DNA from 3 places in the Kitasatospora sp. NPDC004615 genome. Region 2 is predicted to be linked to each of the others. Evidence: riboswitches for the same ligand, from Rfam matches in the RefSeq annotation. Region 2 holds a riboswitch; each other region holds the start of a gene.
What was found. Region 2 has a riboswitch for thiamine pyrophosphate ahead of thiO (glycine oxidase ThiO). Riboswitches for the same ligand answer to the same signal wherever they lie in the genome.
Positions count from the first base shown of each region.

Region 1: another riboswitch for thiamine pyrophosphate. It lies ahead of thiC (phosphomethylpyrimidine synthase ThiC); the one in region 2 lies ahead of thiO (glycine oxidase ThiO).
Region 3: another riboswitch for thiamine pyrophosphate. It lies ahead of ACFYS8_RS12310 (purine-cytosine permease family protein); the one in region 2 lies ahead of thiO (glycine oxidase ThiO).

Region 1 is NZ_JBIALQ010000003.1:538,531-548,344, reverse strand. It holds gene ACFYS8_RS13810 (hypothetical protein) at 1-582, opposite strand, end outside; gene thiC (phosphomethylpyrimidine synthase ThiC) at 724-2,520, opposite strand; TPP riboswitch at 2,516-2,649, opposite strand; gene ACFYS8_RS13800 (hypothetical protein) at 2,798-2,998, shown strand; gene ACFYS8_RS13795 (flotillin family protein) at 3,183-4,679, shown strand; gene ACFYS8_RS13790 (3-oxoacyl-ACP synthase III family protein) at 4,821-5,828, shown strand; gene ACFYS8_RS13785 (glycosyltransferase family A protein) at 5,825-6,565, shown strand; gene ACFYS8_RS13780 (class I adenylate-forming enzyme family protein) at 6,589-8,064, shown strand; gene ACFYS8_RS13775 (cytochrome P450) at 8,079-9,140, shown strand; gene ACFYS8_RS13770 (NAD-dependent epimerase/dehydratase family protein) at 9,169-9,814, shown strand, end outside.
Region 2 is NZ_JBIALQ010000006.1:518,269-528,082, forward strand. It holds gene pknB (Stk1 family PASTA domain-containing Ser/Thr kinase) at 1-110, opposite strand, end outside; gene ACFYS8_RS23490 (thiazole synthase) at 243-1,034, opposite strand; gene thiS (sulfur carrier protein ThiS) at 1,036-1,245, opposite strand; gene thiO (glycine oxidase ThiO) at 1,242-2,387, opposite strand; TPP riboswitch at 2,382-2,494, opposite strand; gene ACFYS8_RS23505 (NAD(P)/FAD-dependent oxidoreductase) at 2,543-3,748, shown strand; gene ACFYS8_RS23510 (Rv2175c family DNA-binding protein) at 3,770-4,135, shown strand; gene thiE (thiamine phosphate synthase) at 4,132-4,767, shown strand; gene ACFYS8_RS23520 (VanZ family protein) at 5,013-5,618, shown strand; gene ACFYS8_RS23525 (polyprenyl synthetase family protein) at 5,619-6,725, opposite strand; gene metF (methylenetetrahydrofolate reductase [NAD(P)H]) at 6,899-7,813, shown strand; gene ACFYS8_RS23535 (hypothetical protein) at 7,910-8,629, shown strand; gene ACFYS8_RS23540 (phytoene desaturase family protein) at 8,637-9,814, opposite strand, start outside.
Region 3 is NZ_JBIALQ010000003.1:259,219-269,032, forward strand. It holds gene ACFYS8_RS12295 (NUDIX hydrolase) at 1-534, shown strand, start outside; tRNA gene ACFYS8_RS12300 (tRNA-Ser) at 605-690, opposite strand; gene ACFYS8_RS12305 (S1C family serine protease) at 749-2,491, opposite strand; TPP riboswitch at 2,733-2,884, shown strand; gene ACFYS8_RS12310 (purine-cytosine permease family protein) at 2,875-4,233, shown strand; gene ACFYS8_RS12315 (glycerophosphodiester phosphodiesterase) at 4,313-5,125, shown strand; gene ACFYS8_RS12320 (ATP-binding protein) at 5,364-5,900, shown strand; gene ACFYS8_RS12325 (DUF5926 family protein) at 5,966-6,943, shown strand; gene ACFYS8_RS12330 (bifunctional DNA primase/polymerase) at 7,134-7,790, opposite strand; gene ACFYS8_RS12335 (PP2C family protein-serine/threonine phosphatase) at 8,140-9,510, shown strand; gene ACFYS8_RS12340 (aminopeptidase P family protein) at 9,637-9,814, shown strand, end outside.

The DNA of each region.
Region 1 (9,814 bases), on a different contig from region 2:
GAGCTGGCGATCGACCCACTCGGAGAGCTCCACGCCGGCCAGCTCGGTCGGCAGATCCTCCCAGATGCCGAACGGCCCAGTGAGCATGCCGCTGGCCTCGGCAGCGCAGACCAGGACCTCCTGTTGCTCGCGGGTGAGCTCGTCCCAGCTGGGCAGACCGCCACCGACCGCAGCCGGAAGCGCACTCGCGTGCCACCACTCGCGCGCGGACTCGGTCGCGTCCAAGCCGAACGTCACTGCCGCATTCGGACTCCAGAGCCAGTTGGCCGGCTCGGCCAGGACGTCCCGCAGCTCTGGCCCGGTCAGGACGGGATCGGACGGGACAGTACCTTGCCGTATCCGGACGGTGAGTAGACCGCGCCCGACAAGGCCCAGGGCAACCGGGGCCAACTGCGGTACCAGCGCGCGCTGTTCGTCCAGGGTGTAGCTGCGCAGCGGCGAAGCACCCTTCGCCCCGGCCCACCGGAGATCAATTCCGTACTGCTGGACTGTTCCGGCCAGGCGCGACTGCCACAGACCACGGCGCATCAGCGTCTGCTCGGCCGGGCTCAAGGTGTTCCAAGGCTGCATGGCGTGGATCATCCCAGGCACGGCCTCAGGTCACTGAGCGGATTTCTGCGCAGCAATGGCCGCTGTCGCTGACCGGCAGGCCGGACCCGCCACGTCGAAGCGCCGCTCCGGGAAACCAAGGGGACCCGGAGCGACGCAGTCGGTCAGACCAGATCAGTCCGCCAGCGGCAGGTAGACCTTGTTTCCCTGGACCTTGAACTCCTCGGACATGGCCTTCATGCCCTCGACGGCGGCCTCGTCGTACTCCGGCGAGGCCGCGCCGTTGCCGAACTTCTCATTGATGGTTTTGCTGATCTTCATCGAGCAGAACTTCGGGCCGCACATGGAGCAGAAGTGCGCGGTCTTGGCGGGCTCGGCGGGGAGGGTCTCGTCGTGGAATTCGCGGGCGGTCTCGGGGTCGAGGGCCAGGTTGAACTGGTCCTCCCAGCGGAATTCGAAGCGGGCGTCGGAGAGGGCGTCGTCCCAGGCCTGGGCGCCGGGGTGGCCCTTGGCGAGGTCGGCGGCGTGGGCGGCGATCTTGTAGGTGATGACGCCGGTTTTGACGTCGTCGCGGTTGGGCAGGCCGAGGTGTTCCTTGGGGGTGACGTAGCAGAGCATCGCGGTGCCCCACCAGGCGATCATCGCGGCGCCGATGCCGGAGGTGATGTGGTCGTAGCCGGGTGCGACGTCGGTGGTGAGCGGGCCGAGCGTGTAGAACGGGGCCTCGTCGCAGATCTCCTTCTGCAGGTCCATGTTCTCGCGGATCTTGTGCATCGGGACGTGTCCGGGGCCTTCGATCATCACCTGGACGTCCTTGGCGCGGGCGATCCGGCCGAGCTCGCCGAGGGTGGTGAGTTCGGCGAACTGGGCCTCGTCGTTGGCGTCGGCGATGGAGCCGGGCCGCAGGCCGTCACCGAGCGAGAAGGTGACGTCATAGGCGCGCAGCAGGTCGCAGAGTTCCTCGAAGTGCGTGTAGAGGAAGTTCTCCTGGTGGTGGGCCAGGCACCAGGCGGCCATGATGGAGCCGCCGCGCGAGACGATGCCGGTCTTGCGGCGGGCGGTGAGCGGCACGTACCGGAGCAGGACGCCGGCGTGCACGGTCATGTAGTCGACGCCCTGCTCGCACTGTTCGAGGACGGTGTCCCGGTAGACCTCCCAGCTGAGTTCCTCGGCCCGGCCGTCGACCTTCTCCAGTGCCTGGTAGAGCGGGACGGTGCCGATCGGGACGGGGGAGTTGCGCAGGATCCACTCGCGGGTGGTGTGGATGTTGCGGCCGGTGGAGAGGTCCATGACGGTGTCGGCGCCCCAGCGGGTGGCCCAGGTCATCTTCTCCACCTCCTCCTCGATGGAGGAGGTGACGGCGGAGTTGCCGATGTTGGCGTTGATCTTCACCAGGAAGTCGGTGCCGATGATGGCCGGTTCGCTCTCGGGGTGGTTCACGTTGACCGGGATGACGGCGCGTCCGCGGGCCACCTGCTCGCGGACGAACTCCGGTTCGAGGCCTTCCCGGAGCGCCACGAACTCCATCTCGGGGGTGATCAACCCACGCTTGGCGTAGGCGAGTTGGGTGACAGCTTCGCCGTCCCTGGCGCGCAGCGGGCGGCGTGGGCGGCCGGGGAAGACGGCGTCCAGGTTGCGCAGGTCGCCGCCGCGCGGCGCGGTGTGCTTGATGCCGTCGTCCTCGGGGCGGGCCTCGCGGCCCTGGTACTCCTCGACGTCGCCGCGCTGCCGGATCCATCCGTCGCGCAGGGCGGGCAGTCCGCGGCGGACGTCGGTGGGCAGGTCGGGGTCGGTGTACGGGCCGGAGGTGTCGTACAGCGGGACGGTGCGGCCGTCGCTGAGGTGGACCTCGCGGTAGGGGACCCGCAGGTCGGGGCGGCTGCCTTGGCGGTAGGCCTTGCGCCAGGCGGGGGTGGGGTACCCGGTGGCGGCCGACTCGCGGGCAGACTGGTACTCGGAAAATGCGGTCATCGGACCTTCAACTCCCTACGCCGGCATTACCCGGTCAGGTTCCTGCGGTCGGCGCAGCAGGTGGTACGCGGGCCCGCGTACCGTCAGCGCCCTCTCAGCCCGGTGCTCCGAGCTCCCGTTCCGCGCAGGCGTCGTCCGCCTGCGTTCGGTTCCTCACCGTAGGGCACGTCACGGCGCCGGTCCAGGGCGCACTCCCGCGCCCGGGCCTCCCCCGGCGGGCAACTCCCGCGTGGGCCCGAGCTGTTCACGCCCCGTGCAAGGTGGGAGAATCGTGCAGGTGATCGGACTGACGGGGCGGGTGACAGGGCGGATCGGCGCGGGCCTGGTCGGCGAGGTGATGGTGCACGTGCCCGAACGGCTGGGCACCGAGGCGTTCCTGGCGTACCGCGCCACACCGGGCGAGCCGCTGCAGCCGGGCACCATGGTGGTGGTGGTCGAATATCAGCCACCACGCACGGTGTACGTCGAGCCCTTTTGATCGCACGTCAGACGGCCTCCACAAACCTGTCGCAACACTTTTGAGACAGTGAGAGTTCCCACCGTCCAGACCCTTCCCCCCTGATCCGGAACGGCGGAGAATGCGGCTGCCGCCGGTTTCCGCGCCAGTTCTGCACGACCCAAGCGCAGCACGGGACCGGTGTGCTCCTAAGGGGGGATTGCCGATGTTGGTCGGCATCGCAGGCGGCGCCGTCGCAGGCCTCGTTCTGCTGATCGTTCTTTTCAAGCTGATGTGGCGCGTGGCGGAACCCAACGAGGCGCTGGTGATCTCGGGTTCCAAGCACGGCGAGGGTCTGGGCTTCCGCGTGGTGACCGGGCGGGGCACCTTCGTGGTGCCGGGCGTCCAGGCGGTGCGCCGGCTCTCGCTGGACCTGAACGAGGCCGCGCTGGACGTGGAGTGCGTGACGTCGCAGGGAATTCCCGTGCACGTCAAGGGCGTTGTGATCTTCAAGGTGGGCGACGACCCGGTGTCGATCGCCAACGCCGCCCGGCGTTTCCTGGACCAGCAGAAGATGATGGGCCAGCGGGTGCACAACGTGTTCGCCGGCCACCTGCGGTCCATCGTCGGTGGGCTGACGGTCGAGGACATGATCCGCGACCGCGAGCGGCTCACCGGTGAGACCCGCTCCGCCTCGGGCATCGAGATGGAGAAGCTCGGTCTGATCATCGACTCGCTGCAGATCCAGGAGATCCTGGACCCGACCGGGTACATCACCAACCTGGCCGCGCCGCACGCCGCAGCCGTCCAGCGCGACGCCCGGATCGCCGCCGCCGAGGCGGACCGACGGGCCACCGAGGCCGAGCAGGAGGCGTTCGCCCGCAAGGCCGAGGCAACCCGCAACTCCGGCATCCAGCAGGCCGGTTACCAGGCCGAGATGGACACCGCCGCGGCTCGTGCGCTGCAGGCCGGCCCGCTCGCGCAGGCCGCCGCCCGGCAGGAGGTCGTGGTCCAGGAGACCAAGGTCGCCGAGCTGGAGGCGCACCGCAAGGAGCAGCAGCTGCAGGCGGACGTCCGCAAGCCGGCCGACGCCCGCGCGTACGAGACCCGCACCAAGGCCGAGGCCGACCGTGACGCCCGGATCTCCGCCGCCGAGGCGCTGTCCCGGGAGACCGAGCTGAAGACCGCCGCCGAGGCGAACCGGGTCAAGGTCGCCGCCGCGGCCGAGGCCGAGGCCACCAAGGCCCGCGGTCTGGCCGCGGCCGAGGCCACCCGGGCCACCGGTGAGGCGCAGGCCGCCGCCGAGGCCGCCAAGGGTCTGGCCGAGGCGGAGGCGGCCCGGGCAAAGGGTCTCGCCGAGGCGGAGGCCACCCGGGCGCAGGGCCTGGCCGAGGCCGAGGGCATCAAGGCCCGCGCCGCGGCGCTGGCCGAGAACCAGGAGGCGGTGGTCGCCCAGCAGCTCGCCGAGAACTGGCCGGCCATCGTCCGGGCCGGCGCGGACGCGTTCGGCAACGTCGAGCACATGGTGCTGCTGAACGGCGCCGAGGGCATGTCCGAGATGTTCGCCAAGGCGCTCACCATGGGCGGGACCGGCCTCGGCCTGGCCCGCCAGCTGCTCACCGCGATGTCCCCGGCAGCTGAGAACGGCGAGGCCACCAAGGCCGCTGCCCCGGCAGCCGCCGCTCCGGCGCAGGTCATCCCGATCGAGGCCGACACCAAGTAACTCACCTCAGCGACAGCTGAGTTCCGCCCGGGCGAGGGAACAACCTCCCCGGGCGGCCCCATGCCCGCCCTCCGCACATCTCAGCCCCGGGTGAGTACCCGTACTCACGCCCGCGCGCCGGGCCCGCGCCAGCATCGAGCCATGGACCTCATGCCTCGTATCGGCATCACCGCGACCGGCTCGTACCTGCCCCAACAGACCGTCACCTCACGGCAGTTGCAGGACGAGGTGGCCGCCGGCGCCGGGCTGCCGCTGCCCGACGGCATGTTCGAGAAGGCGACCGGCATCCGCACCCGGCACTTCGCGCGCGACGACGAGTACGCCTCCACGCTCGGGCTGGGCGCGGCCCGCCGGGCGCTCGCGGCGCGCGGGATCGGGCCCGGGGACGTCGACCTGCTGCTGTTCGCGTCCGCCTCGCGGGACGTCTGCGAGCCCGCCACCGCGCACCTGGTGCAGGCCGAACTCGGCTCCCGCGCCCACGCGTTGGACGTCTCCAACGCCTGCAACAGCTTCCTGAACGGCATCGACACCGCCCGCGCGATGATCCTGGCCGGCCGGGCCCGCCGGGCGCTGGTGGTGACGGGGGAGACGCCGAGCCGGGCCATGCGCCGCGACCCGTCCGGTCTGGCGGAGTTCCGCGACGGCTTCGCGGGCTACACCTTCGGCGACGGCGGGGCGGCCGTGGTGGTGGAGCGGGTGGAGCGCGGCGGCATCCTCGACATCGAGACCGAGACGGCGTCCGAGCACTGGGAGGTCGGCGGCATCCCGGGCGGCGGCTCGCGGCACCCGCGCGGCGACGAGTGGAGCTACTTCCGGGGCGGCGGCAAGGAGTTGCGCGGGGTTTTCGAGCAGATCGGGGCGGACATCCTGACCCGGGTGGCGACCCGCACCGGCTTCGGCTGGGACGCCTACGCCCGGGTGCTGGTGCACCAGGTCACGCTGCCGTACCTGGAGCGGTTCGTGGAGCTGACGGGGGTGCCCGCCGACAAGCTGGTGGTCACCGTGCCCGAGCTCGGCAACCTGGCCTCGGCCACCATCGGCGTCCAACTCGACCGGACAATCGGCGAGTTGGAGCCTGGTGAGCGGGTCCTGATGGTCGGCCTGGGCGGCGGGGTCAGCCTGATGACGATGGTCTGGGAGAAGTCGTGACGGCGCTCTGGGTGCTCGTCCCCGCCTACCAGGAGGCGGCCAGGATCGACGGCACCCTGCGCGCCCTGGCCGGCCAGCGCGACCTGGACTTCACCCTGCTGGTGGTCGACAACGGCTCCACCGACGACACCTGCGCGCGGGTACGGGCATTCGCCGATCAAGCCCCGTTCCCGGTAAGGCTGTTGGTCGAACCGGCCAAGGGCGTGGGCTGCGCGGTCGACACCGGCTTCCGGTACGCCATCGACCACGGCGCCATCCTGCTGGCCCGCACCGACGCCGACTGCCTGCCCGAACCGGGCTGGACGGCGGCCGCCCGGGCCGGGATGCTCGGCTGCGGCGGCCTGGTCTGCGGCAAGGTCACCGCCCGCCGCGACGAGCACGGCCCGGTGGGGCGCACCGTGTTCCGCGTCCTGGTCGCGCTCGGCGCGTTCTTCGGCCGGATCCGCCCCGCGCACCGCCGCCGGCACGGGTACCTGACGCCGTACCGGATGCACGCCGGCAACAACATGGCCATCACCGCCGGGCTCTACCTCGAGTCCGGCGGCATGCCCCGGCGCCCGTCCCCCACCGACCGCGCCTTCATCAACCAGGTCCGCCGGGTCAGCACCGCGATCGTGCACCGCCCCGACATGGTGGTGCAGAACTCCACCCGCCGGATCCGCGCCTACGGCCTGCGCGGCACCGCCCGCTGGTACCTCGAACGCGGCGCCGGACACCGCTCGGTCGACGTCCGCTGACCCCCACCGCCGAAGGAGTTCCGATGCTCGACCAGCTCGACCGCACCCTGCGCGACGCCGGCTCCCGCCCGGTCCTGCTCGGCACGACCCGCGGCGGCGCCCCGCGCGTCCTCGCCCGCGGCGCCGAACTGGCCGACGCGACCGATCAGTTGGCCGCCGCCCTGCACCACCGGCACGGCCTGCGGCCGGGCGACACCCTCGGGGTCGCCGTCCGCCCGGGGCCGCGCGGGCTGGCCGTGCTGCTCGCCGCGCACCGCCTCGGACTGCGGGTCGCCGTCCTCGACCCGGGCGCCGGGCCGGACGTACTGCGCTCCCGGCTCGCGCTCGCCCCGCCCGCGCTGATCCTGGCCGACGCCGCCGCGCAGGCCGTCGCCGGCTGGGCCCGGCCGCTGGCCCGCCGCGCCCGGCTGGAACTGCCGCCGCTGCACGCCCTCGCCCCGGTGGCCACCATCGGCCCCCGCCACCCGGGCTGCGCCCGCACCCTCGGCGACCACCCAGGGCCGCCCCCGGCCCCGTACGACGGGGACGGCGACGCGGTGATCGTGTTCACCTCCGGCACCACCTCCGCCCCGCGCGCCGTCGTCCACACCCGGGCCTCGCTCGACGCCGGGATGCGCGCCGTCGACGCCCTGGTCCGCCCCCGCCCCGGCCGCACCGTGCTCGGCGGCACCACCTTCGTCCTGATCCCCGCCCTCGCCGCGGGCGCCACCGTCGCCCTCCCCGCTCGCCGAAGTCGCGTTCTGCAGCGCCAGATCGACCGCCTCGCCCCCGACGAGACCTACCTGACGCCCCCGCAGCTGCGACCTCTCACCCACCTCACCGGCCGCATCTGGACCGGATCCGCCCCCGCCGACGCCGCCCTGCTGCGCCGCGCCAAGAACGCGGGCGCCACCGAGGCCTGGGGCGTGTACGCGCTCACCGAACTCTTCCCCGCGGCAGCCGTCGAGGAGAGCGACAAGCACGCCCACCACGGCCCCGGCGACCTCCTCGGCCACCCCCTCCCGGGCGTCCGCACCCGGCTCGCCGACGACGGCGAACTGCTGCTCGCCGCCCCCGCCGCCCGCGACCGCTACCTCGGCGAGGACCCCGACCCGTGGGTGCGCACCGGCGACCGCGCGACGCTCGATCCGCGCGGCCGGATCGTGCTGGCCGGACGGCTCAAGGACATGGTGCTGCGCCGCGCCGAGAACATCTACCCCGGCCTGTACGAGCCCTCGCTGCACCTCCCGGACGTCGAACTCGCCGTGCTCGTCGGCATTCCCGACCCCGACGGCGACGAACGCCTGATCGCCCTCGTCCAGCCCCGCCCCGGCGCCGACCCGCACCGCCTGCGCACCGCCCTGCGCGACCCCCTGGCCCGGATGGGCTCCGCCCGCCCCGACGCCCTGCTGCTCGGCCCCGTCCCCCTCACCGGCCGCTCCCGCAAGCCCGACCGGGCGGCCGCCGCCCGCTACTGCGCCTCGCGGCTGGCCAACGGGCGGGCGGGGCGGGCACGTTGAGGCGACCACACCGATTGACCGCCCGCGCCGCCGACCGCACGGTCTACCTGCGCAGCCACCCCGTGCTGTTCGCGCTGCTCGCGGCCACCCGACGCCGCCCCGTGCTGCGGCTGGGCCGGACGGTGCTGGTCCACCACCCGGAGGCCTACCGGGAGATCCTCACCCGGGTGCCACTGGACCGCACCGCCGAACACACCACCGGCGGCACCGCGGCCCGGCTCACCGGCGGCGGCCTGCTGTTCGACCAGAGCGGCCCCGAACACCGGGGCTCCCGGCGCGAGTTGGCCAACCTGCTGGGCTCCGACGGGATCGCCGCGCTGCGCCCGCACTGGCAGACCGTACTGGCCGGGCTCGAGGCCGAGCTGGCCGCCGGACCGGTCGACCTGGTCCCGGTGGTCCGCCGGCTGGCCGGCGCCACCGCCGTCGCCCTCACCGGCAGCACCGCCGACCCGCTCGCGCTGGCCGCCGCCGCCGAACGGGCCGCCGCCGCCACCGCCCGCACCCACCTGCCCACGCTGCTGCCCCGCCCGGGCGCCGAGCGCCGGGCCCGCCGAGCCGCCGGGCAGCTGACCGCGCTGCTGCCCGACCCCCGGGACGCGATGCTCGCGGTCGCCGCCGTCAACACCACACTGGCCGCGCTGCCCCGCGCCGCCGCCTGGTGCGCCCGCGCCGACCGGTGGGAGCAGGCCGTCGCCGACGCCCCGGCGCTGGCCGCCGAACTGCTCCGGCTGACCGCCGCCTCCCCCGTCCTGCCCCGGGCGGCCGCCGCCGACGCCACCGTCCTCGGCCACCCCGTCCGCCGGGGCGACCGCCTGCTGCTGGTCGCCCGGCACGCCGCCGAAGCCCACCGCGACACCCCCACCGGCGACCCCGCGCTCGCCGCCCAGGCCCCGTTCGGCCTGGGCCGCCACGCCTGCCCGGGCGCCGCCCTGGCCCGCACCCAACTCGCCGACCTGCTCGCCGTGTTGGCTCCGCACCGCCCCCGCGTCCTGCGCACCACCGCACACTCCCGCAGCGCCCTGCCGTCCTACCGCAGCTGCCTGCTGGGAACGAACCCAGCCCGCCGACCCAGCTGACCCCGCCCGGAGCCGCCCCGTGCCCCCGATGACCCTCGCCCTGACCGGCGCCACCGGCTTCTGCGGCGCCCACCTGGCCGCCCTCGCCACCACCCGCGGCCACCGGGTGCTGGCCCTCGGCCGCCGTCCGGCCCGACACGGCACCCACCTGCCCTGGGACGCCACCGCCGCCGACGTTCCCGACCTGTCCGGCGCCGACGCGGTGATCCACTGCGCGGCCGCCGTCGGCGACCACCCGCCGGGCTCCCCGCAGGAACGGCTCCAGCGCACCGTCAACGTCGAGGCGACGGCCCGCCTGCTGGCGGCGGCCGGCGGCCGCCCGTTCGTGTTCGTCAGCAGCGCCAGCGTCTACGACCCGCGCCCGGACCGGACGTCGGTGACCGAGCAGCACCCGACCACCGGCGGCCACCTGAACGCGTACGGCCGGACGAAAGCTGAGGCGGACCAACTCGCCCTCGCCGCAGGCGCGGTGGTGCTGCGCCCGCGCGCGGTGTACGGGCCCGGGGACCCGCACCTGGTGCCCCGGCTGCTGGCGTCGGTGCGCGGCGGCATGCTCGCGCTGCCCGGCAGGGACGTGCCGCTCAGCCTGACGGCGGTGGAGAACCTGGCCGCGGCCTGCCTGGCGGCGTCCGGCTGGCCGCCCGGCGCGTACAACATCACCGACGCCGCCCCGT
Region 2 (9,814 bases):
CGGGTGTCGGTGCCGCGGTAGACGGTCGACATGCCGCCGACGGCGATCCGCTGCTCGACCCGGTAGCGCCCGTCGAGCAGCACGCCGAGCAGAGGGTCACCTATGGTCATGTCCACCCGAGGAGTCTAGGGGCCGAACCGGGTACGGTCCGGCCAGCCGGTCGCCGCGGTGCCCGGCTCGTCCCATGGAAGCCTCCTCCCGGAGGGGGACGCGCGGGGGTGCCCGGCGGTTCGGGCGCGCCGTCAGAACGCGGGGCGCTCCCGGGTGTCGGCCAGGCCGGTGGTGGGGGAGGAGGCCTCGGCGTAGTAGCGGCGCGGGATCCGGCCGGCCCGGTGGGCGAGGCGGCCGGCCTCGACGGCGCGGCGCATCGCGTCGGCCATCAGGACGGGCTCCTGGGCGCGGGTCACGGCGGAGGCCAGCATGACGGCGGAGCAGCCGAGTTCCATCGCCAGGGCGACGTCGCTGGCGGTGCCGGCGCCCGCGTCGAGGACGACCGGGACGTTCGCGGACTCCACGATCAGCTGGAAGTTGTGCGGGTTGCGGATGCCCAGGCCGGAGCCGATCGGCGAGCCCAGCGGCATGATCGCCGCGCAGCCGACGTCCTCCAGCTTGCGGGCCAGCACCGGGTCGTCGTTGGTGTACGGCAGCACGGTGAAGCCGTCGTCGACCAAGGTCTCGGCGGCGTCCAGGAGTTCGATCGGGTCGGGCAGCAGGGTGCGCTCGTCGGCGATCACCTCGAGCTTCACCCAGTCGGTGCCGAGCGCCTCGCGGGCCAGGCGGGCGGTGAGCACGGCCTCGCCCGCGGTGTAGCAGCCGGCCGTGTTCGGGAGGATCCGGATGCCGTTGCGGGCCAGCACCTCCAGCACCGAGCCCTGGGTGGCGGTGTTGACCCGGCGCATCGCCACCGTGGTCAGTTCGGTGCCGGAGACCCGCAGCGCCTGCTCCAGCACATCCAGGCTGGGGGCGCCGCCGGTGCCCATGATCAGGCGGGAGGTGAAGGTGGTGTCGCCGATGGTCAGCAGGTCGTCGGCCATCTCAGCCTCCCTGCACGGCGGTGAGGATCTCCACCCGGTCGCCGTCGCCGAGCGCCGTGGCGGGCCACGAACTGCGCGGCACCACGGCCTCGTTGACGGCGGCGGCGACGCCGGTGTTGGCGGCGGACACCTCGGCGACCAGCACGTCCAGCGTGGTGGCGGCGGGCAGCGTGCGGGGTTCGCCGTTGACGGTCAGGGCGACGGTGTTCATGCGGGCACCTCGGTGCGGAAGCGGTCGGGGGTGAAGTCCGCGGCCAGCGGGTGGAGTTCGCCGGTGGCCAGGTAGTCGGCGAGCAGGTCGGCGGTGACGGGGGTGAGCAGCACGCCGTTGCGGTAGTGCCCGGTGGCGGCGACCAGGCCGGGCAGCGCGGTCGGGCCGAGCAGCGGCGCGTTGTCGGGGGAACCGGGCCGCAGCCCCGCGCCCGTCTCCACCAGCGGCAACTCGGTGATGCCGGGGACGAGTTCGTGCGCATCCCGGAGCAGCTCGTACACGCCGCCCGCGGTGACGGTGGTGTCGTGGCCCATCTCCTCGGTGGTCGCGCCGATCACCAACTCGCCGTCGGCGCGCGGCACCAGGTACAGGTGCTGGCCGCGCACCACGGCGCGCACATTGCGGGACAGGAACGGCGCGTACAGCTTCGGGACGCGCAGCCGCAGCACCTGCCCCTTGACCGGGCGGATGGCCGGCAGCACCCCGTCCGGAAGGCCCGGCAGCAGGTGGCTGCGCGAGCCGGCCGCCAGCACCGTCCGGTCGGCCGTCAGCTGCTCGCCGCTCAACAGGCGGACGCCGAGCGCCCGTTCGCCGTCCGTCACCAGTTCGGCGGCCTGGGTGCGGTGGAAGGCGACGCCGAGCAGCTTGCAGGCCGCGACCAGCGCGGCGGCGAGGCGGCGGCCGTCCACCTGGTGGTCCTCGGCGACGTGCAGGCCGCCGCGTATGCCCGGGGCCAGCATCGGCTCCAGCCGGCGGCACTCCCGGCCGGTCAGCCACGTGGACTCCAGGCCCAGCCGGCCGTGGAAGGCGTGCAGTTCGCGCAGTTCCTCGCGGTCGTCGGAGTCCAGCGCGACGGCCAGCGTGCCGGTGCGGCGGTAGCCGGTGTCCAGGCCGGTCAGCTCGGTCAGCTCGGCGGCGAACGCCCCGTAGCGCTCGTTGGACGCCATGCCCAGGCGCAGCAACGGCTCCTCGCCGTACTGGAGTTCGGTGACCGGCGCGAGCATGCCCGCGGCGACCTGGGCCGCGCCGCCGCCCGGCGACGGGTCCACCACCGCGACGCTCAGCCCGCGCTGCGCGGTACGCCAGGCGACGCCGAGGCCGATGATGCCCCCGCCGATCACCAGCACGTCGGAATGTGCCACAGCGCTTCTTCTCCCTTCGCCGGCATGACCCGGATCAGGTTCGGACGGTCGCGGGCCGCCACAGCCCGCCTCTCAGCCCGGTGCGCCGGGCTCCCGTGATAGTTCAGTCCCTCCACTTTAACGCCGGTGCCCCTGCCGACATCAGGCCGGTTAGGGTGGACGCCGTGGCTGAACTGAGGGCAACGGACCGGGTCGTCGTGGTCGGGGCGGGCATGGCGGGCGCACAGGCCGCCCTGAACCTGCGACAGGGTGGCTGGCAGGGCGCGATCACCCTGGTCGGCGAGGAACTCCACCTCCCGTACGACCGGCCGCCGCTGTCCAAGGACGTGCTGCTCGGCAAGACCGACGCCACCGCCTTCGAGATCGACTGGACCGACCTCGGCGTCGAATTGCGCACCGGCCACCGCGCCACCAGCCTGAACGCCGGCGTGCTGCACACCGACCGCGGCGAACTCCCGTACGGTGCCCTGGTGATCGCCACCGGCGCCGACCCGCGCACGCTGCCCGGTCTGCCCGACGCCCGCACCTTGCGCACCGTCGACGACGCGCACGCGCTGCGCGCCGCGCTCACCCCCGACAAGCGGATCGTGCTGGTCGGCGCGGGCTGGATCGGCGCCGAGACCGCCACCGTCGCCCGCGCCCTGGGCTGCCACGTCACCGTCGTCGAGGCCGCCGCCACCCCGCTGGCCGGGGCGCTGCCCGCCGAACTCGGCACCCTGATGACCGAGTGGTACGCCGCCGCCGGCGTCGAACTGCGCTGCGGCGTCGGCGTTGCCGGGGCCGCCGACGGCGGGGTGCTGCTCGCCGACGGCACCCACCTGCCCGCCGACGAGGTGGTGGTCGGCATCGGCGCCCGCCCCGCCACCGGCTGGCTCGCCGGCAGCCCGCTCGCCCTCGACCCCGACGGCACCGTCCCGGTGGACGACCGGCTGCGCACCGCGCTGCCCGGCGTCTGGGCGGTCGGCGACTGCGTCTCCTACCCGTCCGCCCGGTTCGGCACCCGGCTCGCCGTCCAGCACTGGGACCACGCCCTGCACTCCGGCGGCGCCGTCGCCGCCTCGGTGCTCGGCACCCTGGACGCGCCCTACGACCCCGTCCCGTACTTCTGGTCCGAGCAGTTCGACCGCATGGTGCAGTACGCGGGCCGGCACGCCGGCGCCGACCACCTGCTGTGGCGCGGCTCCCCGTCCGAGCGCGACTGGACGGTGCTCTGGCTGCGCGACGGCAAGCTGGTCGCGCTGCTCGCCGTGGACCGGCCGCGCGACCTCGCGCAGGGCCGCCGCCTGATCGAACGCGGCACGGTGCTCGATCCGGCGCTCGCCGCCGACCCGGCCGTCCAGCTGAAGGCCGCCGCCGGGTAGCGGGTGGGTAGGCTGGGTGCCGTGAGCAAGATTGATCCCAAGATTGACGCCCTGGTCCCCGCGTGGCTGTACCTGCCCGACATCTCGGAGCGGTGGGGCGTGGTGATCACCGAGGTCCGCGACATGGTGAAGAACCGCACCCTGCTGGCCGTCCGCCGCGGCGCGAACAACTCCCTCCAGGTGCCCGCCGACTTCATCGAGGACGACGGCCCGGTCAAGCACCTGGTCGGCACCCTCACGGTGCTCCGCGACTGCGGCTTCTCCGACGAGGAGATCCTCGAGTGGATGTTCACCGAGGACCCGTCCCTCCCCGGCAGCCCGATCCAGGCCCTGCGCGAGAACCGCGGCACCGAGGTCAAGCGCCGCGCCCAGGCCATGGCACTGTGACGCCCCGGCAGCAGCTCGCCGACGCCAGGCTCTACCTCTGCACCGACGCCCGGCGCGAGCAGGGCGACCTGGCCGACTTCCTGGACGCCGTGCTGGCCGGTGGCGTCGACATCGTCCAGCTCCGGGACAAGAACCTGGAGGCCCGCCAGGAACTCGAGTACCTCGAGGTCTTCGCGGACGCGGCCAAGCGCCACGGCAAACTGCTGGCCGTCAACGACCGCGCCGACGTCGCCTTCGGCGCCCGCCCCGACGTGCTGCACCTCGGGCAGGACGACCTGCCGGTGGCCATGGCCCGCGCCATCCTCGGCGAGGACGTGCTGATCGGGCGCTCCTGCCACTCCGAGGCCGAGGTGGACGCGGCGATCACCGAGCCCGGCGTCGACTACTTCTGCACCGGCCCGGTCTGGCCCACCCCCACCAAGCCCGGCCGCCACGCCCCCGGCCTCGACCTGGTCCGCCACGCGGCTGCCGTGAGGCCTGTCCGGCCGTGGTTCGCGATCGGCGGCATCGACCAGGACAACCTCGACCAGGTCCTGGCTGCCGGCGCCACCCGCATCGTGGTCGTCCGCGCCCTCACCGCCGCGGAGGACCCGGGCGCGGCGGCGGCACAACTGGCTGCCAGGCTGCGGTAGGTGGGCAGGGAGGGGGGCGCGAAACTGGGGGCGCGGGGAACTGCGCGACAAGCGCTCACCATGTCCGCAAGGTCGCGATCAAGTGCAGGTCATTGTCCTGCGTCGCGATCTTGCGGTTGGGTGCCTTCCGCTTCGCGCAGTTCCGCCCCCTCGGCTTCGCCTGGGGGTACCCCCAGCGCCCCTGGTTTCGCACCCGTTCGCGCCTCCCTGGAACCGCGGCACGGCTCGGCGGCCTCCGTGCAGTCGTGAATCCCATATCCCCGGCCCGCCGGGCCGTGCTGCTCGCCCCGGTCGCCGTTCTCGCCGCGGCAGTGGCTTTCGTCGCGCAGCGGCCGTTGCATCACCGTGCCGGGTGGCAGCCGTGGCTCGGGACGGTCAATGCGGCGGTGTTCTGGTCGTTGGCCGCGTTGCCGCTGTCGGCCGTGCTGATGCGGGTGCTCTCCCGGCGCCGAGCCGCCTTCGCCGAGGTCGCCATGGTGCACGGGACGGTGCCGTGGGTCTGGATGATCCTGCTGCCGGGCCCGGGGGCGGGTGTCGCGCCCCGACGGGTAAGCCTGGTGCCGTTTCGGGACCTGTACGAGGTCCTCTCCCAGGGCACGCCGGTGACTGCGACGGTGCAGATCGGCGGCAACCTGCTGGTGTTCGCGGCGCTCGGCTTCTTCGCGCCGATCCGGTTCCGATCGCTCACGGTGCCGCGGGTGCTGGCGCTGGGTGCGGCCTGCTCGGTGCTGGTGGAGACGGCCCAGTACGTGCTGTGGCTGGACCGGGTCTCCTCGGTGGACGACGTCCTGCTGAACGCCGCCGGCGCCGGGCTGGCCGCACTTGCCTCCCGGCGGTGGCGGGACCGCTGATCAGTACTTGCGCACCGTCGCCGCGTCCGCCAGGGCCTGGAGCACCTCGCGGGTCGGGCCGTCGGCGATCGGGGCGTTGTGCAGGGCGGTCAGTGCCTCGGTGAGCAGCTGGTCGATGCGGGCCTCGACGATCGCCGGGGCGCCGCTGGCGGAGATCAGCTCGCGCAGCTCGGCCACCTCGTCCGGGGTGAGGTCGGGCGCACCGAGCCGGGTGTCCAGGGTCTTGGCGTCGACCTCCGAGAGGCCGCGCATCGCGTGGGCGACGAGCAGGGTGCGCTTGCCCTCGCGCAGGTCGTCGCCGGCCGGCTTGCCGGTGACCGCCGGGTCGCCGAACACGCCGAGCAGGTCGTCGCGCAGCTGGAAGGCCTCGCCGAGCGGCAGGCCGAAGTTGCCGAGCGCCTCGACCAGGTCGGGGCCGGCGCCGGCCAGCAGTGCGCCGACCTGCAGCGGGCGCTCGATGGTGTACTTCGCGGACTTGTAGTGCAGTACCGTCCGCGCCCGGTCCAGCGCGTCGGCGTCGGTGGAGTCGCCGGCCACCGGCTCCAGCACGTCCAGGTACTGGCCGAGCATGACCTCGGTGCGCATCAGGTCGAACGCGGGCTTGGCGGCGGACACCGCAGGGGCGGGCAGGCCCGAGCGCTGGAACAGCTCGTCGCACCAGATCAGCAGCAGGTCGCCGAGCAGTACCGCGGCGGACGCGCCGTACTGTTCGCGGTCGCCGCGCCAGCCGTTGGCCCGGTGCATGCCCTCGAAGCGGCGGTGCACGGACGGCAGGCCGCGGCGGGTGTCGCTGCGGTCCATCAGGTCGTCGTGCACCAGGGCGCTGGCCTGGAGCAGTTCCAGGGCGGCCGCGGCGCGTTCGATGCCGGGTTCCTCGGCGCAGCCGCCGGCCGCGCGCCAGCCCCAGTAGCAGAACGCCGGGCGCAGCCGCTTGCCGCCGTCGAGCAGGAACTCGCGCAGCGCGCCGGCGACCGGACCGAGCTGGTCGGAGATGCCGGAGAGCAGGGCGGTCCGTTCGGCCATGAACGCGCTGAGCGCGGCGTTGACGCGGTCGCGCACGTCCTCCGCATCGACGGGGTTGCGGGGAAGACGGATGGAGGAGGGCACCTGGAACTCCGGATAGATTGGTCTGACAGTCAGACTAACGCCCCCGCCTGGGTGCACTCGTCCGCCGACGCCCGGGCCGGACCGCCGGGACGCGCCCGGGGGAATCTCGATTACTGTCTCAACCCCTGGACTCGGTTTGTCCGGGCCGCGCCGCCGAAGGCTAACCTGCCTTCATGGCACTCGGGATTCCCTCCACCAGAAGCGACCGCGCCCAGACCGTGCGCGACCTGCTGGCGGCAGGCGACCGCTCCTTCTCCTTCGAGTTCATGCCGCCCCGCAACGAAGAGGGCGAGCGCAAACTCTGGGACGCGATCCGCCGCGTCGAGGCGCTCGACCCGAACTTCGTCTGCATGACCTACGGCGCCGGCGGATCCTCCCGAGGCCGCACCGTCAACCTGGTCGGCCGGATCGCCACCGAAACCACCCTGACCCCCGTCGCGCACCTCACCGCCGTCGACCATTCGGTGGCCGAACTGCGCAACATCATCGGCCAGTACGCCGACGAGGGCGTGCGCAACGTGCTCGCCGTCCGCGGCGACCCGCCCGGCGACCCGATGGGCGAGTGGGTCCGTCACCCCGACGGCGTCAGCTACGCCTACGAACTGGTCGAACTCATCAAGGGCATCGGCGACTTCTGCGTCGGCGTGGCCGCGTTCCCGCAGATGCACCCGCGCTCCAGCGAGTGGGACGAGGACATCAAGCACTTCGTCGCCAAGTGCCGGGCCGGCGCGGACTACGCGATCACCCAGATGTTCTTCGAGGTCGAGGACTACCTGCGGCTGCGCGACCGGGTCGCCGCGGCCGGCTGCGAGACGCCGATCATCCCGGAGATCATGCCGGTCACCAACATCCGCCAGCTGGTCCGCTTCCCCCAGCTGTCCGGCTCCGACTTCCCGCCCGACTTCCGCCGCCGCCTGGAGGCCGCCGCCGACAACCCGGCCGAAGTCCGCGCCGTCGGCCTCGAACACGCCACCGTCATGGCCGAGAGGCTCCTCGCGGAGGGCGCCCCCGGCCTGCACTTCATCACCCTCAACCACAGCACCTCGACGCTGGAGATCTACCAGAACCTGGGCCTCCACAAGCACTGACCGCCGTCCGGGTGGACGGGATGCTGTGGTGTTTGCCCGGAGGCGGTACAGTCGCCCGCAATCGCGCGGTGATGGTGGCGTCTGGAGGTTGCGGGGATGGGCATCGGAAACCTGTTCCTCTATGGCGCGTTGGCGCTGGTCGCGGTCTGGCTGACGGCCGAACTGCTGCTGCAGAACCGGGCCGCGCTGCACTGGCGGGCGCTGGCCCTGGTGGGCTTCCTCGGGGTGGTCGCGGGGATGACGCAGTCCTCCGTTCCGGTGATAGTCGCGGGCGCCGCGGCCTTCGCGGCCGGGCAGGCGATGGTCACCCTCTCGGTCAAGCGCGGCCGCCCGGTGGGCTGGTCGCTGCGCCGCGCGGACGGCACCCTCCCCGGCCCGCTGGCCAAGGTCCCGCTGCTTGCCGCGGCCACCGGCGGGGCGACCGCCGCGGCGGTGGTGGCCGCGGCGGCCCCGAAGGTCGGCGAGGTCGGCCCGGTCGAGGACGAGCCGGTGGACGAACAGCCGTACGCGTACGAGGAGTTCCAGGAGATCGACGCGGGCATCTACACCGACGAACCGGTCGCCTACCAGCAGCAGCCCGACCAGCAGCAGTACTACTACCAGCAGCCGGAACCGCAGTTCGGCCACCAGCAGCAGGCCTACCAGGACCCGTACGCCCAGCAGCCGCAGCTGATCGGCTACGACGAGTACGGCCAGCCGGTCTACCAGTACCCGCAACAGCAGCAGTACCAGCCGGAGCAGTACCAGCAGCAGCCGTACATCCCGCAGCAGCCGGGCGAGCAGCAGCACAACTGGGGCTACCAGCAGCAGTACTGAGCCGCCGTCAGGCCGGACCGACCAGCCCGGCCGTGATCGAGGCGGACATCCCGACCCGGGCCAGCCCGCCGCCGGGATGGGCGTACGCGCCGATCAGGTACAGGCCGGGCTCGCCCGCCTCGTTGGCCTGGCCGAGCCGCCCGCCGGCCAGCGCGGGTGCCGGGACGGAGGCGGTCAGCCGGGTCTCCCGCCAGCGCAGCCGCGCACGCAGGTCGACGCCCGCGGCGGCCAGCCGGGCCAGCAACTCGTCGGCGTAGGCGTCCTGCTGAGCGTCGGTCAACTCCAGCCCGGCCGGGACGGTGACGGTCAGCACGGCCGCCTCGGAGTCGGGCCCGGGCACCAGCAACGGGTCGTCCGGGCGCAGCAGTTGGACGGTGGGACGCTCGGGCAGGGTGCGGTCGGCGAAGACCGCGCGGGCCTCGGCGGCGACGTCCGCGCCGTGCAGCACGGTGCGGTGCGCGGTGCCGGCCGGGCGGGCACCGTTCAGCGCGAGCAGCACCGTGAAACGGCCGGGCGCGGGCTCGGCGGGCGCGGCGACACCCAGCCCGGGAACGGCCGACAGCACCAGGTCGGCGGCCAGCGTCCCGTCGTCGGTGCGGACACCGGTGACCCGGCCGCCCGAACGCTCCAACTCCCGTACGGGCGTGCCGAAACGGAACTCGACCCCGCGCTTCTCGCAGCGCTCGAACACCGCGTCGGCGAGCGCCCGCAGACCGCCGTCCACGTACCAGACGCCGAACGACTGCTCCATGTACGGCAGGACGGTCGCCGAGGCGGGCGCGGTCAACGGGTTCAGGCCGTACCGCAACGCGTACTCGGCGAGCAGCGCCGACGGGCCGGGCGCACCCGCCAACTCCTGGGCGGCGACATCGGCCAGCGTGTGGCGCCCGCGCGGCAGCAGCCGGGACAGCCCGCGGCGCGGCGGCACCGGGTACGGATCGGCCGGGTCGACCGCCGGACGGGGCTCCTCCAGCAGCGGACGGCGGGTGGCCTCCCACACCGTGCGGCCCCGGTTGACCATGTCGTTCCACCGCGCACCCGCGCCCGCGCCGAAAGCCCCGTCCAGGGCCTCGCCGACCCCGCCCCGCGACGCGTTCGGCAGCACCAGCTCGGTGCCGTCCGCGAACAGGTGCCGGCTCTCCGGATCCACCGGCCGCAACCCGACCAGCTGCTCCAGCGGCTCCC
Region 3 (9,814 bases), on a different contig from region 2:
ATCCGCCGCACCCGCGAAGTCCTCGCGTACCGCAACAGCTTCGTCGACGTCTACGACGACGAGGTCGCCTTCCCGAGCGGGACCGCCGGGCACTACCTGAGGATCCGTCACCGAGACGAGGGCCTCGGCGTGGTGATCATCCCCGTCCACGGCGACCTGATCGGACTGGTCCGCACCTACCGCTACCCGCTCGGCCGCCCCCAGTGGGGCCTGCCCCGCGGCTTCTCGCAGAGCGCCGACCCGCTGGTCACCGCGCGGGCCGAACTGCACGAGGAACTCGGCGTCCCCAACGCCGAGTTCGAGCTCCTCGGCACCATGACCCCCGACTCCGGCCTGCTCGCCAGCACCGTCGCGATCGTCCACGCCACCGTCCGCGACACCCCCTCCGGCACCCCGCTGCTGCCCGACGAAGTCACCGAAACCCGCTGGCTCCCCCTCCCCGACCTCCGTCACTGGATCACCACCGGCCACCTCGACGACGGCATGACCCTCGCCGCCCTCACCCTCGCCCAGGCCCACCGCCGCCTCCCCTGACGGCCCCTCACCCCGCGGACGCCGAACGGCCCCCGACCGGAAACTGCAGGTCGGGGGCCGTTCTCAGGCGCGGAGGGTGTGGGATTTGAACCCACGGTGACCAGAGGCCACGACAGTTTTCAAGACTGTTCCCTTAGGCCGCTCGGGCAACCCTCCTCGGTGGAGGCCAGCCTAACGGGTCGGGGCGGGTTCGGTGCACTCCGTTGTGGAGGGGTCAGTTGTCGCCCTTGCGTTCGCCGAGGGTGACGGTGGTCTTGGCGGCCTTGCCGTCGCGGGTGTACTCGACCTCGACCTTCTCGCCGGGCTTGTGCGTCCAGATCTCGCTGACCAGGGTCGGGCCGCTGTCGATGGAGATGCCGCCGAGCTTGGTGATGACGTCGCCGGCCTTCAGGCCGGCCTGGTCGGCGGGGCCGCCGGGGGTGACGGCGGGGGTGTCGCGGACGGGGGCGGTGGCGATCTGGGCGCCGTCGCCGCGGTAGTCGTCGTTGCGCAGGACGCCGAGGATCGCGTAGACGGGGGTGCCGTCCTTGATCAGGGTCTGGGCGACCCACTTGGCCTGGTTGATCGGGATGGCGAAGCCGAGGCCGATGGAGCCGGCCCGGCCGGAGCCGCTGGTGTTCGACTGGATCGCCGAGTTGATGCCGATGACCGAGCCGGAGCCGTCGAGCAGCGGGCCGCCGGAGTTGCCGGGGTTGATCGACGCGTCGGTCTGCAGGGCGTTCATGTACGAGGAGTTGGCGCCGGTCTCGTCGCCGGAGGCGACCGGGCGGTCCTTGGCGGAGATGATGCCGGTGGTGACGGTGCCTTCGAGGCCGTAGGGCGCGCCGATGGCGATGGTGGAGTCACCGATGGCGACCTTGTCGGAGTCGCCGAGCGGCAGCGGGACGAGCTTGTCCTTGGGCGGGTTGTCGAGGCGGATCACCGCGACGTCGTAGCCCTCGGCGCGGCCGACCACGGACGCGGTGTACGACGACCCGTCGGAGAACTTGACGGAGAGCTTGCCGCCCTTGGCGGCGGGCGCGACCACGTGGTTGTTGGTCAGGATGTGGCCCTCGGTGTCGAAGACGAACCCGGTGCCGGTGCCGGACTCGCTGGAGTTCGAGGCCTTGATGGTGACGGTGGACGGCAGCGCCTTGGCGGCGATCCCGGCGACGGACTCGGGGGCCCGGTCCAGGGTCTGGTGGGCGTTGCCGACGCTGACGGTGGTGCTGGTGTGCTTGGTGCCGCTGTCGCCGTTCCCGCCGGAGACGCTCGCGCCGATCGCACCACCGGCCAGGCCGGCCACCAGGGCGACCGCCGCGACCAGCGCGACCAGGCCGCCGCGCTTGCTCTTGCCGGAGCCGCCGCCCGGGGCGGGCTGCGGGCCACCCCACGGCGCACCCGGCTCGCCCGGCCCGCCGACGCCGCCCGGACCGCCGGCCGGGTGGCCCCAGCCGCCCACCGGGTGACCGGCGCCGAACGGGTGCTGCCCTTCGCCGGGGACGCCGGGGACGCCCGGGGTGCCCTGCGGGTCGTGGGCGACCGCGGTCGGCGCGAACGGGTTGGCCGCCACGGGCTGGGCGTCCGGGGCCGACGCGTAGGGGTTGGCCGGCGTCTCCTGGGCGTGCGGCGGCACGGCCGGGGTGACGGTGGTCGGCGTGTAGGGGCTGGGCGGCTCGCTGACGCTGCCGTACGGGTTCTGGAACGGCGGCGGCGCGTCCACCGGAGCCGGAGCCGGAGCCGGGGCCACCGGCGGGGCCGCCGGCGCGGCGGGGACCTTCCCGAGCTGCATGGTCTGGTCGGACACCGGCGCGGCGGGCGCGGGCGCCGCCGGGGCCGCCGGCAGCACCGGCGGCGGGGCGTCGAGGTAGGAGGGAGCGGGCGCGGGCGTTCCGGCGGTGGCGGCGGCCGCCTCGGTGCCGGTGGCCTCGGGGGCCTTCTCCGGCGGGGTGGTACCACTCGCGTGCTCGGTGCTCACGGACGACCTCCATCGCTGACAGAACCTTGGGCTGCGGTCCGTCGCTCGGTCGGCGCGGCCACAGCCTCGGGGCACAGTTTTTCCTATGCCGGATTCGGACACCGTAAGCGGGCCCCTGAAGAAATCATGAGAAGCCTTAGGCCTCGCTGACATGGACATCAGTGGTCCCGCGATGCGGACGCCGTTCCCCCCGGCCTTGGCGTTCTCCCACCCGGAGGCTAGCCTGTCGCTCCTGTAAACCGAAGAACGTCGCGGGAGCTTGGACCAGCCAGGCTGAGAGTGCGCCGGATCGACCGTAGGGCATGGCGGTGTCGCCACCCCGGTCGAGGGGGCGCTGACCGCCGGAACCTGTCCGGGTAATGCCGGCGTAGGGAGTATCGGCCATGACGGCTGTTCCGTCTGCCCCAATTTCCGATCTTGAGACGGCCGCGCGGGCCGAGGCCCCGCTGACCCTCGACACGGCGCCGCCGCGGACGCTGGATTTCCGGGCGCTGTTCGCGCTGTGGGCGAACCTCGGGGTGAGCCTGATCGGGTTCACCAGCGCCGCGACGGTGCTGGGCAAGCAGGGCCACGAGCTGGGCTTCACCGCGGCCGTGACGGCGATCGTGGCGGGTACCGCGATCGGCACCGCGATGCTCGCGGTGGCGGCGCTGGTGGGCGCCCGCACGGGCGCGCCGGCCATGGCGGTGCTGCGCGGCCTGTTCGGCACCCGGCTGTCGTACGTGCCGACGGTGCTGAACATCCTGCAGTGCGTCGGCTGGGGCGTGTACGAGCTGACGGTGATCGCCTGGGGCGCCCAGACGGTGGCCGGCACCGAGGGCTGGCGCTGGCTGTTCGTGCTGCTGGCGGGCGTGCTGACGACGGTGCTGACGATCTGGCCGCTGGGCGCGATCGCGGTGCTGCGCAAGTACGTGGCCGTCGCGGTCGGTGTGGCGATGGTGTACTTCACGGTGCAGTTCGCCCGGCTGGGCTTCCCGGACCCGGGTGCGGGCAACTGGGACGGCTTCCTGTCGGCGACGGACGCGGTGATCGCGGTGTCGATCTCGTTCGTCCCGCTGGCCGCCGACTACACCCGGCACGCGCGCACCTCGGCGAGCGCGTTCTGGGGGACGTTCTCCGGCTACACGGTGGCCCAGGTGTGGTGCTACGTGCTGGGCGTGGTGGCGCTGCTGCAGTCCGGCGGCGACCCGGAGAAGATCCTCGGCTCGTTCACCGGCGTGGCCGCGGGCTGGGCGTTCCTGCTGGTGCTGGTGCTGCGCGAGTCGGACCAGTCGTTCGCGAACGTGTACTCGACGGCGATGTCGATCCACAACCTGTGGCCGAAGGTGGACCGGCGGGTGCTGACCGGCGGCATCGGCGTGCTGGTGACGGTACTGGCGCTGCGCATCAAGGAGTTCACCGACTCGTACTACGCGTTCCTCGGCCTGATCGGGTCGGTGTTCGTGCCGCTGTTCGCGGTGCTGGCGGTGGACTACTTCCTCGGGGCCGGCCGGCGCGGCTGGAACCTGACCCAGGACGCCCCGGCGCGCTGGGTGATGCTGGCGCCGTGGGCGCTGGGCTTCGCGGTGTACCAGTTCCTGGCGCCGACCGCGGTGGCCGGCTGGTGGACGGACCTGTGGACGCAGGCGCAGGAGGCCGTGCACTTCACCCCGCAGGCGTGGAGCTCGGCCTCGCTGTTCTCGTTCCTGGTGGCGGCGCTGGCGACCGGCGCGGTGGCGGCCGTGGAGCGCCGCAAGGGCTGACGCCGCATCAAGGGCTGTTCACCGCGGTGTTGCCGGATCGGAAGCCACCCGTCATCCGGTGCCGCGTAGGCTGGTTGACGTGAACACCCAGCACAGCGCCTCGGCCCCGCTCCCCGCTCCGATCGACCGCTCCGCGGTCAAGGTGATCGCCCACCGAGGGTCCTCCGCGGCCCTTCCGGAGCACACCGAGGAGGCATACAAGCGGGCGCTGGAGGAGGGCGCGGACGGGCTGGAGTGCGACGTCCGGGTCACCGCCGACGGGCAGTTGGTGTGCGTGCACGACCGCAACGTCCGCCGCACCTCGGACGGGCAGGGCGTGGTGTCGACCATGACGCTGGCCCAGCTGTCCGCGCTGGACTTCGGCTCGTGGAAGCACCCGGAGCAGCCGCAGCGCAGCTCCGTGCTGACCCTGGAGCGGCTGCTGGAGCTGGTCGCGGACACCGGGCGGCGGGTGGAGCTGGCCATCGAGACCAAGCACCCGGTGCGGTACGCGGGCCGGGTGGAGTCCGAACTGCTGCGGATGCTCGGCCGGTTCGGGCTGCTGCCGGCCGCGCCGGAGGAGTCCACGGTGCGGGTGATGAGCTTCTCCGAGCTGGCCCTGCACCGGGTCCGCCGGAACGCCCCGGCGGTGCCCCGGGTGTACCTGTGGGAGCGCCCGGTGCCGCTGCTGGGCCGCACCAAGGCGCTGCCGGGCGGCGCGTCGATCGCCGGCCCGGGCATCTCGCTGGTGCGCCGCGACCCGGACCTGATCCGGGCGCTGCGCCGGGCCGGCCACCGGGTGCACGTGTGGACGGTGGACCGCCCCGAGGACGTCGAACTCTGCCTGGAACTGGGCGTGGAGGCGCTGATCACCAATCGACCGGCGGACGTACTGGCCCAGTTGGGCCGCTGACCGCGCAACCGGCGGGTGGCACCCTCGCCCCATAGGCGTGACAGAAATACCGAACGGGGTATTTCCTGTTGGCCATTCGGACAAGCCCCCCGGTGAGACCGAAGGTGAGACGCTCCTCACCTTTTGGCCGCCCGTCGTGCGGATCTCGTTAATGCCGCGATCGGATCGTCGAACTCCCGTTTCCGATGCATTAACGGCGGGCATCCATCCCTCGGCAGAAGCTGAAGGAGGTCCGGGGGTGGCGTTGATGGTGGCGCGAGCTTTGCCAGTTCAGGCCGGGTCGACCTCATCGGCCATGGCCGTTCCGCACGGTCCGGCCAGTGTTTCGACCGCGCGGCGGAGGCTGCGCAACGATCTCGGTGATCGCTCGATACCGGACGGGGTGATTGACGACGCGGTGTTGATCCTCTCCGAACTGCTCAGCAATTCCTGTCGTCATGCCAGACCGCTGCCGGCCGATGATCCCGACGAGGCGGACAGATCGTCCGAGTGGCATCCGCACGGCGATGACGACGCGGAGATCGGTACGGTGCTGTGGAGTTGGCGGATGCGCGGGGACGGTCTGCTGACCCTCGAGGTGACGGACGGTGGGGCGACCACCCGGCCGGTGCCGGCCAGCCCGTCGGTGTCGGCGCACGGCGGCCGGGGGCTGAGCATCGTCGGCAAGCTGGCCCGGGACTGGGGGGTGCGGCACGCCCCCGGTCAGGTGACGGTGTGGGCGGAGCTGCCGGTGTTCGAGCAGGTGGTGGGCGGCGGGGAGCGGCGCAGCGCCTGAATCCCGGGCCGCGGGCGAAGTAGGCTGCGCGGTGCAAAGTCCGACGTCCCCGGGAGAGCCGCACCATGGCCAAGAAGGCCGCGAAGAAGCAGCCCAGCCAGTCCACCGTCGTCGAGGGCGAGATCCCGGTCGTCGGAGCGCGCGAGGCGTGCCCGTGCGGCTCGGGCCGCCGGTACAAGGCCTGCCACGGCCGCGAGGCGGCGCACGCGGTGCAGGAGTTGGTGCACCGGCCGTTCGAGGGCCTGCCGGGCGAGGCGGACTGGGTGGCGCTGCGCGAGCTGGTGCCGGCCGCCACCGTGCCGCTGACGCTGGCCGCCGGGGTGGCCGAGGAGGCCGTCGGCACCGTCCCGTCGGTGACGCTGGCGACGGTGCTGCCGCTGGCCTGGCCGGCGCTGCGCCGGGCGGACGGCTCGATCCTGCTGGGCCTGCAGACCCAGTCGTCCTCGGGCGACCTGAGCCGTGACCTGGCGGACGCGCTGGAGCTGGCGCTGGCGACCGAGCCGGGCACCCCGGTGCCGGCCCGCCGGACCAACCCGGGCGGCCGCCGCCTGCAGGAACTGCTCGACACCACGGCCGATTTCGTGCCCACCGTGTTCACCGGGTTCGAATTCTGGCTGGAGGACGCCGAGTCGGCGACCGGCGAGGTGGCGGCGTCGCTGGAGCGGGCGAACGCCTCGGCGATCCCGACCGAGAAGCTGGCCGGCGTGGACTCCGCGTACTGGTGCGGCACCCCGGACAAGAACCACCTGCGCTGGGTGATGACCGTGCCGGAGGAGCAGCTGCTGGACGCGCTGGCCCGGCTGACGGCGGCCGGCGAGAGCTCGCTGGGCGAGAACACCAAGCTGGTCGGCTCGTTCCGGGCGCACGGCCTGACCGTGCCGGTGTGGGACCTGCCGGTGGACATGACCGCCGCCGAGGTGGAGAAGCCCGCCGTCGAGTTCGCCGCGAAGCTGGCCGAGGTGCTGGCCGCGCCCGCACCGCTGACCGCCGAGGAGCGCCGCGCCCGCGCCAACCTGGTGAACCGTCAGATCACCCTCAACTAGCAGGGCAGTGACCGGCGTCACATTTCCGCCAGACGGCCGAAAATCCCAAGGTCCTTTCGGCGTGGACAAATTGGCGCGGAGCCGGATCTTTGTTACTGTTTGAACAGTCCGACCGCTGGTGCATCCCCCGTCGCCAGCGGTCGGGCCTTTTTTGTCTCCGGGCTTACCCCGCAACGGACCTGACGGAAGGTCAGCAGTACGGCAGGGCGACCGCGCTCGCGGTGATCAACCCGCCCAGCAGGGTGCCGACCTCGGGCAGCCAGGGCCGGCCGTGACCGGGGCGGCGCACCCAGTGCACCGGGCCCGCGCCCGTCCGCGAAGGCGGCAGCACCAGGTAGCCGCCCGGCCCGTGGTAGCGCAACGTACCCGGCACCCACGGCCGTTCGGACAGCAGCGCGCCCAGCTCCGGCAGCGTGTACGGCGCGGTCAGCAGCACGAACCGGCCCGGCGCGCCGAGCACCGGGCCGAACGGGACGCCGGTCTCGTCCAGGTGCCGCAGCAGCCACGGCCCGGCCGCGCGGGGCAGGCTCACCGCGCACAGCGACCGGCCGGTGGCCGCCAGCACCGGCGCGCCCGGCGCGCGCCGCTCCCACCAGTGCCGGACCATCCGCGGATCGGTGGTGGCCGCCTCCAGCGGCGGGTCGCACGGGTGCGCGCCGGGCGCCGGACAGAGCCGGTCCGGGCACGAGCAGGCCGGTCCGCGCAGCGCCCGCGCCCCCGGCACCACCGGCCAGCCGCAGCCGGCGGCGGCCTGCAGCGCGGCGGCCAGCGCCAGCGTCCGGCCTCGGCGGCCCGGCCACCACTGGCCGACCCGCTCGGTCAGCGGCTCTTGGCTGTGTCGGCGCATGGCGGCTCGTTCCTCTCCGCGTCGGTCGGCCTGGGCCGGGGGTGCGGGCGGGTGCGGGCGCGCTCATGCCCACGCCGCTCCGCTGGAACGAGAATCCCCCATACGTCCGGATGGACGCGGCTCCGCCGACGCCGGTTCCACCGTACGAGTGAGTGCCCGGCGCCCCGGGTGGCACCTGCGGGGCCTCGCCGTACGATCCCTGGCACGTTCGGCCCGTCGCAGTCCTGGACATGCCCCGATCGGCCTGTGTACAAGTGGGGGAATCGTGCCGAGTAGTGAGTAAAGACATCGTTTTCGGTCGGTCTCGGGGCTCCTGCGTGACACGTTCCGGATTGTGGGGAGTTGCGACATGACCGACGTCCAGCCGCTGGCGGCCGAGGCCCTGAGGTCCGAGCCGGTGCTGCTGCCGGAACTCGGCGAGGTGCCCTCGGCGGATCTGCAGGACCGTTTGGCCGGATGGCTGTCCGATTTCACCAGCCTCCAGGAGCACTTGGAGCTGCTGGCCCGGGCCGACGGGCTGCCCGGCACCCTCGACGCGCTGCTGGACTCCGGCGCGGCACTGCTCGGCGCCCGCCGCGGCCTGGTGGTCACCCTGCGGCCCGGGCCGGCCCGCACCCTGGCCCGGCCGGTCGGCCTCGGCCTGGACCCGGCGACGCTCGGCCAGCTGGAGACCATCCCCGCCGAGCACGGCCCGTTCGCCGACCTGCTCAGCCTCCCCGGCGCCACCGGCCGGCTGCTGATCTCCGACCTGGCCACCGACCCGACGGTCGGCCCCCGGTTCCGCGAGATCGCCGCCCGACTCGGCCTCGGCGCCTGCTACGCGCTGCCGCTGGCCACCGCACGCGAGGGCGCGCTCGGCGCCGCCGTCTGGTTCTACGACGAACCGGGCCGCCCCGACGAACGCCGCGAGCACCTGGTGCGCCGCTACTGCGAGTTCGCCTCCCCGCTGCTGGCCCGCCAACTGGAGGCCGACCGGGCGGTGCGCGCCACCGCCGCGCTGCGCCGCTCGCTGCTCCCCGACCACCTGCCCGCCCGGCCCGGCCTGCGGATCGCCGCCCGCTGCGTGCCCGCCGCGCTGGAGCACGCCGCGGGCAGCGACTGGTACGACGCGGTCCCGCTGCCGGACGACACCCTGGCGCTGACCGTCGGCAGCGTGCTCGGCGGCGGCCCCAGCGCCGGACCGGGCGCGGGCGTCGGCGCCGCCGCCGCGATGGGCCGGGTGCGGGCCGCGCTGCGCGCCTACGCGGTGCTGGAGGGCGAGGACCCGGTGTCGGTGCTCGGCGACCTCGAGCTGCTGCTGAAGACCACCGAGCCGACCCGTTCGGCGACCGCCGTGTACGCCAACGTCGACCCCGCCGAGCGCCGGATCGCGCTGGCCGGGGCGGCGAACTGCCCGCCGGTGCTGCTCACCCGGTACGGGGCGAACTTCGTCGAGACCTCGCTGTCCGCGCCGCTCGGCATGCTCAGCTGCTGGGAGGCGCCCGGGGTGGAGCTCACCGCGGAACGCGGCGACGTGCTGGTGCTGTACACCGAGGGCCTGGCCCGCCGGTTCGGGTCCAACCTGCACGCCGGGCAGAGCGCGCTGCGCCGGGCCGCCGCGGACGCCCCCCGCGACATCCGGCTGGACCCGGAGCGGCTCTGCGACCACCTGCTGGCCGAGGCCGGCGGCGAGGACCCGGGCGAGGACGACCTGGTGCTGCTGGCGGCCCGCTTCGAGTAGCACGAGCCGCCTCCCGAACAGCCTTTCTTCACTCGAACGGCCCTACGTACCATGGGGGCGACGTCCGCCCTCGCGCCCCGCGACCCGGGGAGTGCGGGGCGGTACCACGCGCAAGGAGGCGACGTAGTGACCGAGGACCGCAGCCCGGCGGAGTCCGAGAACCCCGAAGGGACCGCCGAGGGCGAGGAGGACGAGCCGATCAAGAGCCGCAAGAACGGCCTGTACGACGGCGTCTCCGACGAACTCGCCGCGTCCATGCGTTCCGGCTGGGCCGACACCGAACTGCACGGCCTGCAGCCGGTCG